One region of the Priestia sp. HNGD-A6 genome, then DNA from elsewhere that is predicted to be linked to it. Evidence: riboswitches for the same ligand, from Rfam matches in the RefSeq annotation. Region 1 holds a riboswitch; each other region holds the start of a gene.
What was found. A riboswitch is a leader RNA that binds a small molecule or an ion and turns the genes downstream of it on or off. The one in region 1 is predicted to bind S-adenosylmethionine.
Positions count from the first base shown of each region.

Region 2: another riboswitch for S-adenosylmethionine. It lies ahead of SCI76_RS08115 (hypothetical protein); the one in region 1 lies ahead of SCI76_RS15530 (methionine ABC transporter ATP-binding protein).
Region 3: another riboswitch for S-adenosylmethionine. It lies ahead of SCI76_RS07035 (PLP-dependent aspartate aminotransferase family protein); the one in region 1 lies ahead of SCI76_RS15530 (methionine ABC transporter ATP-binding protein).

Region 1 covers NZ_CP138621.1:3,060,299-3,064,864, forward strand. Annotated here, with positions in the region: gene SCI76_RS15500 (acyl-CoA dehydrogenase family protein) at 1-221, shown strand, start outside; gene SCI76_RS15505 (arsenate reductase family protein) at 337-693, shown strand; gene gcvH (glycine cleavage system protein GcvH) at 829-1,212, shown strand; gene SCI76_RS15515 (YusG family protein) at 1,292-1,537, shown strand; gene SCI76_RS15520 (toprim domain-containing protein) at 1,719-2,069, shown strand; gene SCI76_RS15525 (thioredoxin family protein) at 2,084-2,383, shown strand; SAM riboswitch class I at 2,564-2,671, shown strand; gene SCI76_RS15530 (methionine ABC transporter ATP-binding protein) at 2,803-3,828, shown strand; gene SCI76_RS15535 (methionine ABC transporter permease) at 3,821-4,489, shown strand; gene SCI76_RS15540 (MetQ/NlpA family ABC transporter substrate-binding protein) at 4,507-4,566, shown strand, end outside.
Region 2 covers NZ_CP138621.1:1,591,276-1,595,841, reverse strand. Annotated here, with positions in the region: gene SCI76_RS08125 (GNAT family N-acetyltransferase) at 1-277, shown strand, start outside; gene SCI76_RS08120 (amidohydrolase) at 325-1,479, shown strand; SAM riboswitch class I at 1,543-1,644, shown strand; gene SCI76_RS08115 (hypothetical protein) at 1,713-1,955, shown strand; gene SCI76_RS08110 (M20/M25/M40 family metallo-hydrolase) at 2,423-4,036, shown strand; gene SCI76_RS08105 (VOC family protein) at 4,055-4,566, opposite strand, start outside.
Region 3 covers NZ_CP138621.1:1,381,390-1,385,955, reverse strand. Annotated here, with positions in the region: gene SCI76_RS07050 (CotH kinase family protein) at 1-476, shown strand, start outside; gene SCI76_RS07045 (hypothetical protein) at 608-1,699, shown strand; gene SCI76_RS07040 (hypothetical protein) at 1,769-2,431, shown strand; SAM riboswitch class I at 2,598-2,715, shown strand; gene SCI76_RS07035 (PLP-dependent aspartate aminotransferase family protein) at 2,787-3,932, shown strand; gene SCI76_RS07030 (PLP-dependent aspartate aminotransferase family protein) at 3,916-4,566, shown strand, end outside.

The DNA.
Region 1 (4,566 bases):
ACAGCTTAAAATTAAAATACACGCAAGTATTCTGCCAAGAAGCATTTAATCGAATCGAAGCAGATGCAAAAGAAACGTTAATTGGCGTTGAACAAGGTGATACGCTTAGAGTCATGCTTTCGTCTCTTCGCAAATTAACTCGCTATACACCAATCAATGTAATTAGCGTAAAGCGCGAGGTTGCAAAAACGCTTCTAGAAGTAGAGAAATTCACAGTTTAAGGAAAAAGGAGCTCGTTTTGCGAGCTCCTTTTTGTTTAAGAAGCCTCTATCTAGGTAAATGATAAAGGATGTGTTAAAATACGAAAAAAGCTTAAAATAAAGGGTGGTTGACGAAATGTCATTATTTTTTTATTCATATCCAAAGTGCGGTACGTGCCGAAAAGCAAAGAAGTGGCTCGATGATAACGGAGTAGCATATGAAGAAATTCATATTGTAGAAAATCCGCCAACAAAAGAGCAGCTGCAAGCTTACTATCAGAACAGCGGCCTAGAATTAAAAAAATTCTTTAATACAAGCGGTAAAAAATATCGCGAGTTAGGTCTTAAAGATAAAGTAAGCAGTGCGAGTGAAGACGAACTTCTGTCTATTCTTGCGTCAGATGGCATGTTAATTAAGCGTCCGCTGCTAACAGATGGACAAAAAGTAACGCTTGGTTTCAAAGAAGAGCAGTTTGAGGACGTGTGGAAGTAAGTTTTCAAATAGAAAATTTTTACCTTTTACGTTACACTGTTAATAGGAAGTTATTTTAGGTTGTAGAAAGTGTTCTCCACGTTGAAGGCGCTTTTTATATAAACAAATTACGATACATATTTTGGAGGGATTAAGATGAGTACACCAAAAGATTTGCGTTATTCTGAAGAGCATGAATGGGTAAAAACAGAAGGAGACGTTGTCCGCGTAGGTATTACACATTTCGCTCAAGCTGAGCTTGGAGACATCGTATTCGTTGAACTGCCAGAAGTAGGAGCAACAGTAGAAGCTGACGAGCCGTTTGGTAGCGTTGAATCAGTAAAAACAGTTTCTGAGCTTTACGCACCAATTAGCGGTGAAGTTGTAGCAGTAAACGACAACTTAGGCGATAGTCCTGAACTTGTTAATGAATCTCCATACGAAGAAGCATGGATGATTACAATCAAACCATCTGATGCTTCTCAAGTAGACAAGCTGATGACAGCAGAGCAATACGAAGAAATGACAAACGAAGGATAATATTCCTCCATAAATTGTCTTTATGAAAAGTTTTTGACTGGACACTCTATTAGTAAACAAGCTAAAGGAGTGTCTTTTTATGTTTGAAAAACAAAAAATGGACGTTACAGATCGCGTTACAGCTAAATTTCATGACGGCGGTATGAAATTATACGTTGATAAGCAGCCAATTGGTGAAGTTAGCTACGGAACAAGCGGCAATGAATACCGCTTTGAAGAAGGATATTCGCAAGAAAATAATAAGTTCTATCAATACGCGGACGTACAAAAACAAGGTGAAACGCAAAAATATACAGACTGCGATGAAGAAGCAGGATGGTGCTAAACAGTGGCAACTGCCGCTGTTTTTCTTGTTTTATAGGGATAATATGGCCTAAACTGCCTTTTAAAAGAGTTCTTTCTTGCAAATTTCTTTTAAAAAACAGGTGAACTGTGATACATTAACGAATATTGTATAGCATAAAGAAATGATGTTACTATACAACTGACGATTATGGGTGATGAAAATGGGGCTAATTGAAATTGAAAAAGTAATTATTGTCGAAGGAAAGTCAGATAAAAAGCGTATTCAAGATATCATTCGAGAACCAATTGAAATTATTTGTACAAACGGTACGATTAGTTTATCAAAGCTGGATGAAATTATTGACTGTACGTTTAACAAAGAGGTATACATACTCGTTGACTCTGATGATTCAGGGAATAAGCTGAGAAAACAATTTAAACGAGAGCTTCCGGAAGCAGAGCATCTATATATTGATAAAATGTACCGAGAAGTTGCTGCCGCCCCTAGACATCACATAGCAACAGTATTGCTGAGTGCCAATATCGATGTTAATGCAGAATTTTTAACATAAAAGGAATGAGCAACATGCAAGAATGGAGCGAAAAACAGCTGGATGATCAGTTAAAAGAAGGAGAAAGAGCCTTTATCTTTTTCCATACGCCTTTTTGCGGGACATGTCAGCTGGCAAAAAAAATGTTAACCGTGGCAGAAGCGATGCTGCCGGATGTAACCATCGGAATGAGCAATTTAAATTATATGCCTTCAAAAGCAGAATTATTTTCTATTGAAAGCGTACCTTGTTTGATTGAAGTGGAAAATGGTGAAATGGTAAAAAAACTCTACGCGTTTCATTCCATCGAGCACGTACTCGAGGAGCTTCGATAATCAAACGTTTGTTTAAAATGAAGAAGTGGAAAGAGAGCGAACCGTTGGGGCTGTTGAAATCTTGGGATATTATCCCAAGAATAAAATCTGTTGACAGCCTATCTGACACATGCTAAAATCACACTCATGAATGTTCATAAATGAATGAATATTTCCTAAAAACAAAATAATTGTTGCGAACTCTTATCAAGAGAGGTGGAGGGACTGAGCCCTGTGAAACCCGGCAACCGTCAGACTAACTGAAATGGTGCCAATTCCTGCAAAGCTATGCGCTTTGAAAGATGAGAGAAAGGATTAAATATCGAGCCTTTCTGTCATGCGCAGAGAGGCTTTTTTAATGGGGAAAATTGTTTTACGGCTTTTTCATCCTATAGGGCAACCTAACATAATTAAGTTTTTATTAAAGAAGGTGAAGAAATATGATTACATTAACAGACGTTACAAAAATTTATCAGGCCAAAAGCGGTCAAGTAACAGCTGTTGATAATGTGAATCTAACCGTTAACCAAGGTGAAATTTACGGAATTATTGGTTATAGCGGAGCGGGGAAAAGTTCTTTGATTCGCTTGCTAAACGGATTAGAAACACCAACGACAGGAACGGTCGAAGTAGCAGGTAATGATATTGGAAAAATTAAAGGCGGAAAACTCAGAAAAGCTAGACAAGAAATTAGTATGGTATTTCAGCACTTTAATATCTTGTGGTCGCGTACGGTACGAGAAAATATTGCCTTTCCGTTAGAAATAGCAGGGATTTCAAAAGAAAAAAGAATGAAACGAGTGGACGAACTTATTAAGCTAGTCGGGCTTGAAGGGCGTGAAGATGCTTATCCATCACAGCTTAGCGGCGGACAAAAGCAGCGTGTTGGGATTGCTCGAGCGCTAGCGAACAATCCAAAAGTATTGCTTTGTGATGAAGCAACATCAGCGCTTGATCCTCAAACGACAGATTCTATTTTAGATCTGTTAGTAGATATTAATGAGAAGCTAGGGTTAACCATTGTATTGATTACTCATGAAATGCACGTCATTCGTAAAATTTGTCATCGAGTAGCCGTTATGGAAAATGGGGCAGTAGTAGAAGAAGGACAAGTGCTAGAAGTATTCAGAAAACCTAAGCAGCCGATTACAAAACGATTCGTTCAACAGATTTCTGAACCAGAGGAAACGTTTGAAACGATTGAACAAGTAAAAGAGCTGTATCCAAGCGGGCAAATTATTCAGCTGACGTTTGTTGGCGGAAAAGCAGAGCAACCGCTCATTACAACGATTTTAAAACAGTTTGATGTAACGATTAATATTTTGCAAGGAAAGATTTCTCATACACAAACAGGTTCATACGGGACGCTGTTCGTTCATTTAGACGGAGAATTAACAGAAGTTGAAAAAGTCATTGCATACATTCATGAGCAGCAGGTAGAAGTGGAGGTAATGACAAATGCTTGAGAAACTATTTCCAAACGTTATTTTAGATGATTTTATTCAAGCGACAAATGAAACACTATATATGACGGCTATTTCAGTTGTAGCCACATTTGTTCTAGGTATTTTATTGGGCCTGCTTTTATTTTTAACGTCCAAAGGACAGCTTTGGCAAAACAAACCTTTATATGCCATTGTGTCGGCGGTTGTAAATATCTTTCGTTCCATTCCATTCATTATTTTAATTGTTTTACTGATTCCATTTACCAAAGCATTGGTAGGAAGTATTTTAGGCGCTAATGCAGCGTTACCGGCTTTAATTGTTGGAGCAGCACCATTTTATGCGCGTCTTGTAGAAATTGGTCTGCGTGAAATTGATAAAGGTGTTATTGAAGCTGCTAAATCAATGGGAGCCACAACAAGCACTATTATCTTTAAAGTGCTGTTACCTGAATCGCTGCCAGCTTTGATTTCCGGTTTGACAGTAACAACCATTGCGTTAGTAGGCTATACGGCAATGGCGGGTGTGATTGGAGCTGGAGGTCTTGGAAACCTTGCATATTTAGAAGGATTCCAGCGCAGTCATAATGACGTAACGCTAGCCGCTACGATCTTAATTTTGATTATTGTATTTATTATCCAACTTATTGGAGATGCGATTACTGCAAAAATTGATAAAAGATAAAGGGAGGATTATTTATTATGAAAAAATGGCTTTCAGCTTTAGCATTAACATCTGCGCTAGTAGTAGGATTAGCGGCG
Region 2 (4,566 bases), 1.5 Mb from region 1:
TCCGTTTGCTGTTCCGCATTTTTGGTGGTTTGCAGTGGACCCGTCGTTTGCCAGGAAAGGCGTTGGATCTAAGCTGCTGCATCTAGTAGAGGAAGAGGTAATAAAGAATACGTTTAAATCGCCAGGTGTGTCTTTAGGAACAGCAAAAGAACATCCTTGGTTAGTTGAGATGTATGAACGAAAAGGATATGTTCAAGCTAAAGAAAAGCACCTTGCACAAGGCTATACGACCGTATTTCTTTATAAAAAATTCAATGAGGTACACTCTTTGTCGTAAAAGATAGAGAAGTGGTCTAAATTAAGAAATGTGAAAGAGTGATAAATATGACAGATCAATTACTACTAAATATGCTAATAGACATACGCCGTGAGCTGCACCGGTTTCCAGAGCTTTCAATGAAAGAATATGAAACAACTAAACGTATTAAAAAGTGGTTAAAGCACTACGATATTTCTATAGCAGATGCATTCCATTTAGACGTGGGAGCAGTAGCCGAAATTGTGGGAGGAAAGCCGGGACCTACTATCGCTATTCGAGCTGATATTGATGCGCTGCCAATTGAAGAAAAAACCAATCTGCCATTTGCCTCTGAAGTGAACGGTGTTATGCACGCATGCGGACATGATTTTCATACGGCTTCTATAATTGGAGCAGCCATTCTTCTCAAAGAGCGTCAGCAGGAGCTTTGCGGTACGGTTCGATTTATCTTTCAACCGGCCGAAGAAACGGCTTCTGGGGCAAAAATGCTCGTTGAAAAAGGTGTGCTCGAAGGAGTAGAAGCGATATTTGGAATGCATAACAAACCGAATCTTCCTGTAGGAACCATTGGTGTCAAATCGGGACCTTTAATGGCAAGCGTTGATCGTTTTGAAATTGACGTCAAAGGAGTAGGCGGTCACGCAGGTATTCCAGAAAAAACAGTAGATCCGATTGCTGCTGCTGGTCAAATTGTTACTAGTTTACAAACCATTGTCAGCCGTAATCTCAGCCCATTTCAAAATGTTGTTGTCAGCATAACTCAAATCCACGGAGGGAGCTCGTGGAACGTCATTCCTGACAAAGTAACGCTTGAAGGAACAGTGCGTACCTTTCAAGAAGAAGCGAGAGAAAAAATACCGGCTCTTATGAAACGAACTGCTGAAGGGATTGGAGCAGCTTTCGGCGCTTCAGTAGACGTTAAATGGTATCCGTATCTTCCTGTAGTAAACAATGATGATACGCTGGAAAAATTGGTTATTAACGCTGCAGAGAATCTTAGTTATCAAGTGGTAGAAGCTGAACAATCGCCTGGAGGAGAAGATTTTGCCGTATATCAGCAGCGTGTACCAGGATTTTTTGTATGGATGGGTACGGCTGGAGAATATGAATGGCACCATCCTTCTTTTTCATTAAATGAAGAGGCATTACTTGTAGCAGCTTCTTATTTTGCTAATCTAAGCTTTGACTTTTTGAATTCATTCCATTACCAAAAAAATTAAAATATTTTTATTTTTCTATTTACGCGGATGGAATTGTTTGATAAAATAAATTTTAAATTAAAAAAGTTATCACGAGTGGACGAGAGATCTGGCTCTTTGACTCCACAGCAACCTACGAATGTAAGGTGCTCCTACCAGCAAAGCATGTGCTTTGGGTGATAAAACGGGTGAAAAACTCATTTTGCATCTAAGCAAAATGAGTTTTTTTTATTTTTCTAAAAGGAGAGGGTTTTATGAGTCATACAGCAGTTGCAGCACATACAGGAGAGAAAGCATTAAAGGAAGCCGTAAAATTATTAGGAAAGCATTATCAAGTAGCTTATCGTGAATTAGAAACATTTTATGAAATTGTGGTCGAAAACCATGTTCGTACATATGCTGTAGGCATAGATATTAAAGATGTACAAAAAGCAAATGAACTAGAAATTTATTCATCATGCTGTTCCAAGCTTGAGCGAGTAGGCTGTCTTTTATAGAAGTCTGCTCGCGCCTCTATTTTTAAAGTGTTTTTAAATAGAAAGCATGTTTTTTGACAATTGAAGAATCTGGTGGGTATAATCATTACTCACTAGGTTTTAAAATTAATCATAAATTGTCGAAATTTTTACACAAATTAAAGGTTACATTCGAAATGAATTGTGGTATGTTATAAAACAAGAATATTTTATGAAAGGAGCATTGAAATGGAAATGTCTCTTGAACATGGAAACGATGCAGGAAGCGAACAGCTTATTGATCGTATCCTAGACTTTTTAGAAGATGACGAAAAGTAAAAAAAAAGAGTGTGCGGTGCTAGCCCTAGCCGCGCACTCTTTTTTTATCATGTGCGTCAAGGAAGCGCATACTATGATACATAGGGATAGAATGAAAGGGTCTCTGTCAAAGGGATTGACGAATCGTTTTGTTTGATGGAAAATTTAGAAAAAGGAAAGAGATGAAGGGTATGTCGAACAAAACATCTTTGTATCAAACAAAAGAACAGTTAAAGAAGCTTGTAAGCGAATTGGTTTCTATACCTAGCGTGACAGGAACGATGGCAGAAGTGGAAATGGCTGAATCGATAGCGTCGTATTTATTGAAGCTGCCTTACTTTCAAAAAAACGAGCAAGTTGAGCTTCATTCAACAGGAGACGGGCGATCGATTGTCACAGCTTTTGTTGAAGGGAAAAATACGAATAAAACAGTTGTATTAGTCAGTCATTACGATGTAGTGGATGTACAAGATTATGGACAGTGGAAAAAGGATGCTTTTCACGCTGATACGTTAACGAGTACTTTTTATAATGATATGGAACAAGTTCCGGCGCACGTACAAAAAGATATGATAAACGGAGACTGGCTTTTTGGCCGAGGAACGATGGACATGAAAGCTGGTATTGCTCTGCATATCAGTATGATTGAACGAGCATGCAACGGAGAGTTTGACGGAAACATCCTGCTTCTGTCGGTACCGGATGAAGAAGTAAATTCGCTCGGAATGAGAAAAGCAGTGCCTGTTCTTTTAGAACTTGCGTGCAAACATCAGCTGGATTTTTCTCTCATGCTAAATGCAGAACCAGTATTCAGCCGCTATCCTGGTGATCAAACGAACTATGTGTACTCAGGATCGATTGGCAAGATCATGCCAAGCTTTTTGTGTTATGGAAAAGAAACTCATGTAGGGGAACCGCTAGCTGGTTTAAATGCTAATTTGCTAGCTTCTTATTTAACAAAAGAAATAGAACTAAACGTTGATTTTTGCGAAAAAGTAAGAGATGAAACGAGTCCACCTCCTACGGTGCTGATACAAAAAGATTTAAAAGAAGAGTATTCCGTTCAAGTTCCGCACTCTGCCGTTGTATTATTTAATTTATTTATGTTAAACCGCTCTCTTAAAGAAGTAACAGATCTGCTGTTGAAATCGGCTGACCAAGCGGCTTTGAATGTAAAAAAACATTATAATAAAGCTGCTAGGCAGTACGCTGCGGGAATGGAGGGTTCATCCCTTGACGTGAACGTATGGACGTATGAAGAACTTTATACTCATGCAGTCAAACAGCACGGTGAAAAATATGTGCAAGAAATGGAAGCGGCACTTTTGGCACAAGAAGATGATGACAGAAATAAAACCATTAAATTAGTAAACTCTTTAGCTGGTTTATGTAAAGAAGCAGCTCCGATGATAGTCTTATTTTTTACGCCGCCTTTTTACCCGGCCGTTTGTTCACATGATGATCTCTTTGTACAAAAGATTTTGTCAAACGTACAGGCAACTGCCAAAGAGCAATTCCAAGTGGAGCTAGTTGAACAAAGTTATTTTGGTGGAATTTCGGATTTAAGCTATGCCAGCCTGCAGCACCCGCTTCATACATTTAACACGTTAGTAGCCAATATGCCTCTATGGAATAAAGGATATCATATCCCGCTAGAAGAGCTAGAGGAGCTCAAGATGCCGGTGCTGAACATTGGACCGCTGGGAAGAGATGCGCATCAATGGACCGAAAGATTAGACGTTCAGTATTCCTTTGAGATTTTGCCTCACTTCATTTATCAAGCTATAAAAGAAGCACAGAAATAAACATCCGCCCGCGGATGTTTATTTGTTGAATTTAAAAGAAGCTCCTTGTACGGTAATTTGTTGCGGTGTTAGAGCGTGATCCAATTCAACCAAAAATGGACGCTCCCCAACTTTTTTTAATGTATCATGGACAACACCTTGTGTTCCGCTGCAAAAAATAAGGTTTCCTTCATTGACATATAGTTTTTGACAACGTGCATCAAGTAAAGAGTCTTTGTAGCTTTCGCCAGCCTGAACGTCCAGCAGTTTTGTCCATTTGCTGATGGATTCTTCAAGGTTATGTACAGCACAGTAAATGTTTTTTAGCTGCAGCTGACCGGCTTGATGGGAAGAAAGAGCAGCTAGCTTTGGCTTGCGTTTTTCTTCTGGTTCACCCCACTCAATAAAGAAAGGAAAAGGGAGGGCATCATGGTCACCTTCAATAAAACACATTTGCCATTGAAGTCTTTCTCCATCATTAGTTTGACGAGACCCCGCTACAGGGCCTTTTACAGTGTAGCCCTTGTCTTTCAGCTCGGTTATGAGCAAAT
Region 3 (4,566 bases), 1.7 Mb from region 1:
TTGAGAAGTACCTGAACGTCGACCGCTACTTATCTTGGTTAGTCGGTATTATTTGTATGCAGAATTACGACGGTTTTGTCCATAACTATGCGCTCTATCTAAATCATGAAAGCGGGCGCTTTGAACTGATTCCATGGGATTATGATGCAACTTGGGGAAGAGATGTAAATGGAAAAGTAATGGAAGGAGACTATGTACGTGCACAAGGATTTAATACGCTTACAGCTCGATTACTGGCGGTGAACAGCATTAAAAAGCGATATATTAAAAAAATGAACAATGTTCTAAATAATCAATTTACAATAGAATACATGAAACCAATCATTTATCAACTGCATGATTATATTGCTCCATATGTATTAAAAGATCCTTACGTAAAAGATAACTTGGAGCAATTCCATAAGGAACCAGACCTTATGCTTTCTTTCGTAAAAGACCGAACAGCGTACATTAAAAGTCATCTTTTTGATTTTTGAATTTTACTAGACTGATAGGCAAAAGTGGAATTTAAGAATAATAGGCAAATGCAGGAAGACAATAGCTGTACATGATACGTATATATACATTATGAATGACCAATAAGGACAATTAATAAGGAGGAAAAATAATGAGTAACTATTACTACGACCAAAATCAAGACCAAACTCAAAATGCCAATCGTAGTCGCGCTCGTAAAGTTCAACAATCTGAAAGCACGGGCTACTCTGCCCACTTTAAACCATTAAAAGGGAGAGTAGTAACTGTCTATCGCGGGGGGCCTGAATCTAAAACGGGATATTTAATCGACGTTCAATCAGATTATTTAACACTTGCTCTTGAAACAAAACAAAATAACAATCAGCAAAATAATCAACCGGCGCAGCTTATTCCACAACAGCAATATACATTTATTTATTACCAGCTCGCTCATGTTAAAAGCATTACAGAGGATACAAAGTCTAATTCCGCGCAAACATTTTCTGGATTTAATAGTGAAGTAGAACTGCACAGAGCCAACACATTTGCAGGCACTTTATTATTGATGAAAGATAAACAAGTGCAAATAAATCAAGGAGGGCCAGAGAAAAAATTGGGTAAGATCCTTGATGTATTAGGCTCATTTGAATCTGCGTATGTCGTATTACTAACAGAAGATGACGGCGTCGTTTATATCAATGTAGAGCACATAAAGAGTGTAAGTGAAGTTGTAAGCAAAAATACGCCTGTTGTTCCGCAAAACCCATTATTAGTTGAAGAAACACCTGAGTATATTAAAGCGAAAAGTTTCAATGAACTGTTTGAAGAGTTTTCGCATAGATGGGTAGCTATTAACGGTGGAGGGCCAGAGGCTGTAGAAGGTGTGTTAGTTCAAAGTCGCAATGGGAACTTTACTCTTGTACAAAATAATCAAGTTTTACGTTTACAACCAAGACACGTAAAAACCATTGCCTTAGGATCAAAAGGATCTTTCAAGCAAAATGAAGAAAATTCTGAGCAAAATGGAGATACAAATGAAGAAGATTCTGTGCAAGAATCAACTACTGTAGATAGAACCGGAGGTCGCACGGATGGCCGTACTGGAGACCGTACCGGAAGACGTACAGGAAGACGTACAGGAGGTCGCACAGACGATCGCTCGGGAGGTCGCCGTACGGGTTCACGCTCTTCAACACCAGGTGAAAAAGTTATTAAAACGAAAAATTATCGTTGGAAAGCATGACGAACTGGAACGTAAAAGGTGCTTATAAAGCACCTTTTCTATCATATAGGAAAAAGGAGGAGAATGAGAATGAGTATGAATCATTATATTGATAAAATTGTTGAAGTCGATATATCAGGGAAAACAACGTTTATAGGAAAACTTGTTGATCTAGGGTTAGATGTAATGGTTTTATATAATGGACATGATTATTTGTATATTCCTCTTTTACACATACATCGCTTGCGAGAAGTTTCAGAAGAAGATTATACGCCTTTACGGACAATAGAAGAAAATTTAATAGAAGAAAGCCAGCGGATTTCTTATCGTAATATTTTACAGCAGGCAAAAGGGAAATTTATTGAAATTTATGTAACGGGAGGGAAATCATTGCATGGCTATATCACAAGCGTGCTGAATGATTATCTTGTGTTTTATTCTCCAGTGTATAAAAATGTCTTTGTTTCTCTGCATCATTTGAAATGGCTTACCCCTTACAGTAATGAGTTAACCCCTTATTCTTTAAGTGACAAAGAGCTCCCCGTAAGGCCCGCCTCTGCACCTTTTGTCAGAAACTTTGAAGAGCAGCTTAAAAAATATGAAAATCAACTGGTCGTATTAGATTTAGGGGATCAATCAGAAAAGATTGGTGTACTTAAAGAAGTTTCTAACAATATTGTTGAACTAATTACGGCAAATGGAGAAAGTATGTATTGGAAGTTAGCTCACGTAAAATCTGTGCACTTGCCTTAGAAAAAGAGACCTTGGTGTCGTCTCTTTTTTTATGTGCTTATCAGGACAAGTATATTGAATAAACAAATGAGATGATTTAAATTTTTTAGAAAATTATGTTGACAATAAAGAAAATCTTTATTAAAGTTAGTAACAACAAACGTTAACCACCAACAATTATATAGAACTCTTATCAAGAGTGGCGGAGGGACTGGCCCTGCGATGCCCGGCAACCATCAAATGAATCATTCATTTGAACGGTGCTAATTCCTGTGGAACATCAGTATTGTTCTAACAGATGAGAGAAATCGTGTATAAACGAACACTCTTCCATCTGTGAAGAGTGTTTTTTATTTTGAGTTAAGGAGAGAAATAGATGAAAATTGAAACTTTATTAGTTCGTTCAGGAGTAGGTCGTGATCCTGCAACAGGTTCTATTACAACACCCATTTACCAAGCATCAACATTTGCTCATCCTGCTTTAGGGCAAAGTACAGGATTTGACTATGCACGTACGGCAAATCCTACTCGTACAGCATTGGAAGAAGCAATTGCTGCTTTAGAAAAAGGAGAAGTAGGAGTAGCATTCGCTTCAGGAATGGCGGGTGTAATGGCAGTTTTAGCACTATTTAAAAACGGAGATCATTTAATTGTATCAGAGGATTTATACGGAGGAACGTACCGAGTACTAAATGAAATCTTTTCAGAGCAAGGAATTACTGTTTCGTACGTCAACACAGCCCATCTCGAGCAAGTAAAAGATGCGCTTCGTCCCAACACGAAAGCTTTATTTATTGAAACACCTACAAATCCAATGATGCACGTGACTGATTTGTCAGAAGCAATTGCGTTAGCTAAACAGCATGATTTGCTTACTATCGTTGACAATACATTCATGTCCCCTTACTATCAGCGTCCTTTAGAGCTTGGAGCAGATATTGTGATACATAGTGCAAGCAAATACATTGGGGGTCATAATGATGTTGTTGCTGGTCTTGTAGTCGCTCGATGTAGTAGCTTAGGAGAAAAAATTCGTTTTTATCAAAATGCAGCTGGGGCAATCTTAGGTCCACAGGATAGCTGGCTGTTATTGCGCGGTATTAAGACGCTAGCGCTTCGGATGGAAAAACATAACGAAAACGCACTGAAAATTGCAAATTGGCTTACTGCTCATGATCTCGTGGAAAAAGTGTATTACCCTGGTCTTGAAACACATCCGGGCTATGAAATCATGAAGAAACAAGCAACTGGATTTGGAGGCATGATTTCTTTTGCTGTCTCACACCCTGACATCGTGTCAGTACTTTTAGAAAATGTTAAAGTTATTACATTTGCAGAAAGCTTAGGAGGCGTGGAAAGTTTAATGACATTCCCAGCTCGTCAAACACACGCTGACATTCCTGAGGAAATTCGAAATCGTGTCGGAGTAACAAACTGTTTACTTCGATTATCAGTTGGAATTGAGCACGCAGATGATTTAATTAAAGATTTGAAGGAGGCATTTGATGCATACCAACAATAATAAACATAGATTTGGTACGAACTTAATTCATGCAAATACAGGAATTGACGGTCATTTTGGAGCGGTTAACGTACCTATTTATCAGGTATCTACATTTAATCAAGAAGATGAGACGAACAACGGCCGCTATGACTATTCTCGTTCAGGAAACCCAACGCGTGAGGCTTTAGAAAACACTATTGCTCAGCTAGAAAATGGATACGCTGGTTTTGCTTTTTCATCAGGTATGGCTGCTATTTCATCGGTGTTATCTATTTTTGAATCAGGAGATGAAATTTTAGTTTCACACGATACGTACGGCGGGACATATCGTGTATTAACACGATTATTTTCAAAGTTTGGTATCAAAACAACTTTTGTTGATACAACGAAGGTTGAGAAAGTAGAAGAAGCTATTACAAAAGATACGAAGGCTATTTATATCGAAAGCCCTTCAAATCCATTTTTACAGGTAACGGATATTAAAGCAGTAGCAAGTTTGGCGAAGGAGCACAATCTCCTTACAATTGTGGATAACACGTTTTTAACACCTTATCTGCAGCAGCCCATTGACCTTGGTGTAAATATTGTCATTCATAGTGCTACAAAATATATCAGCGGCCACAGTGACGTCATTGGCGGTTTAGTTGTAGTA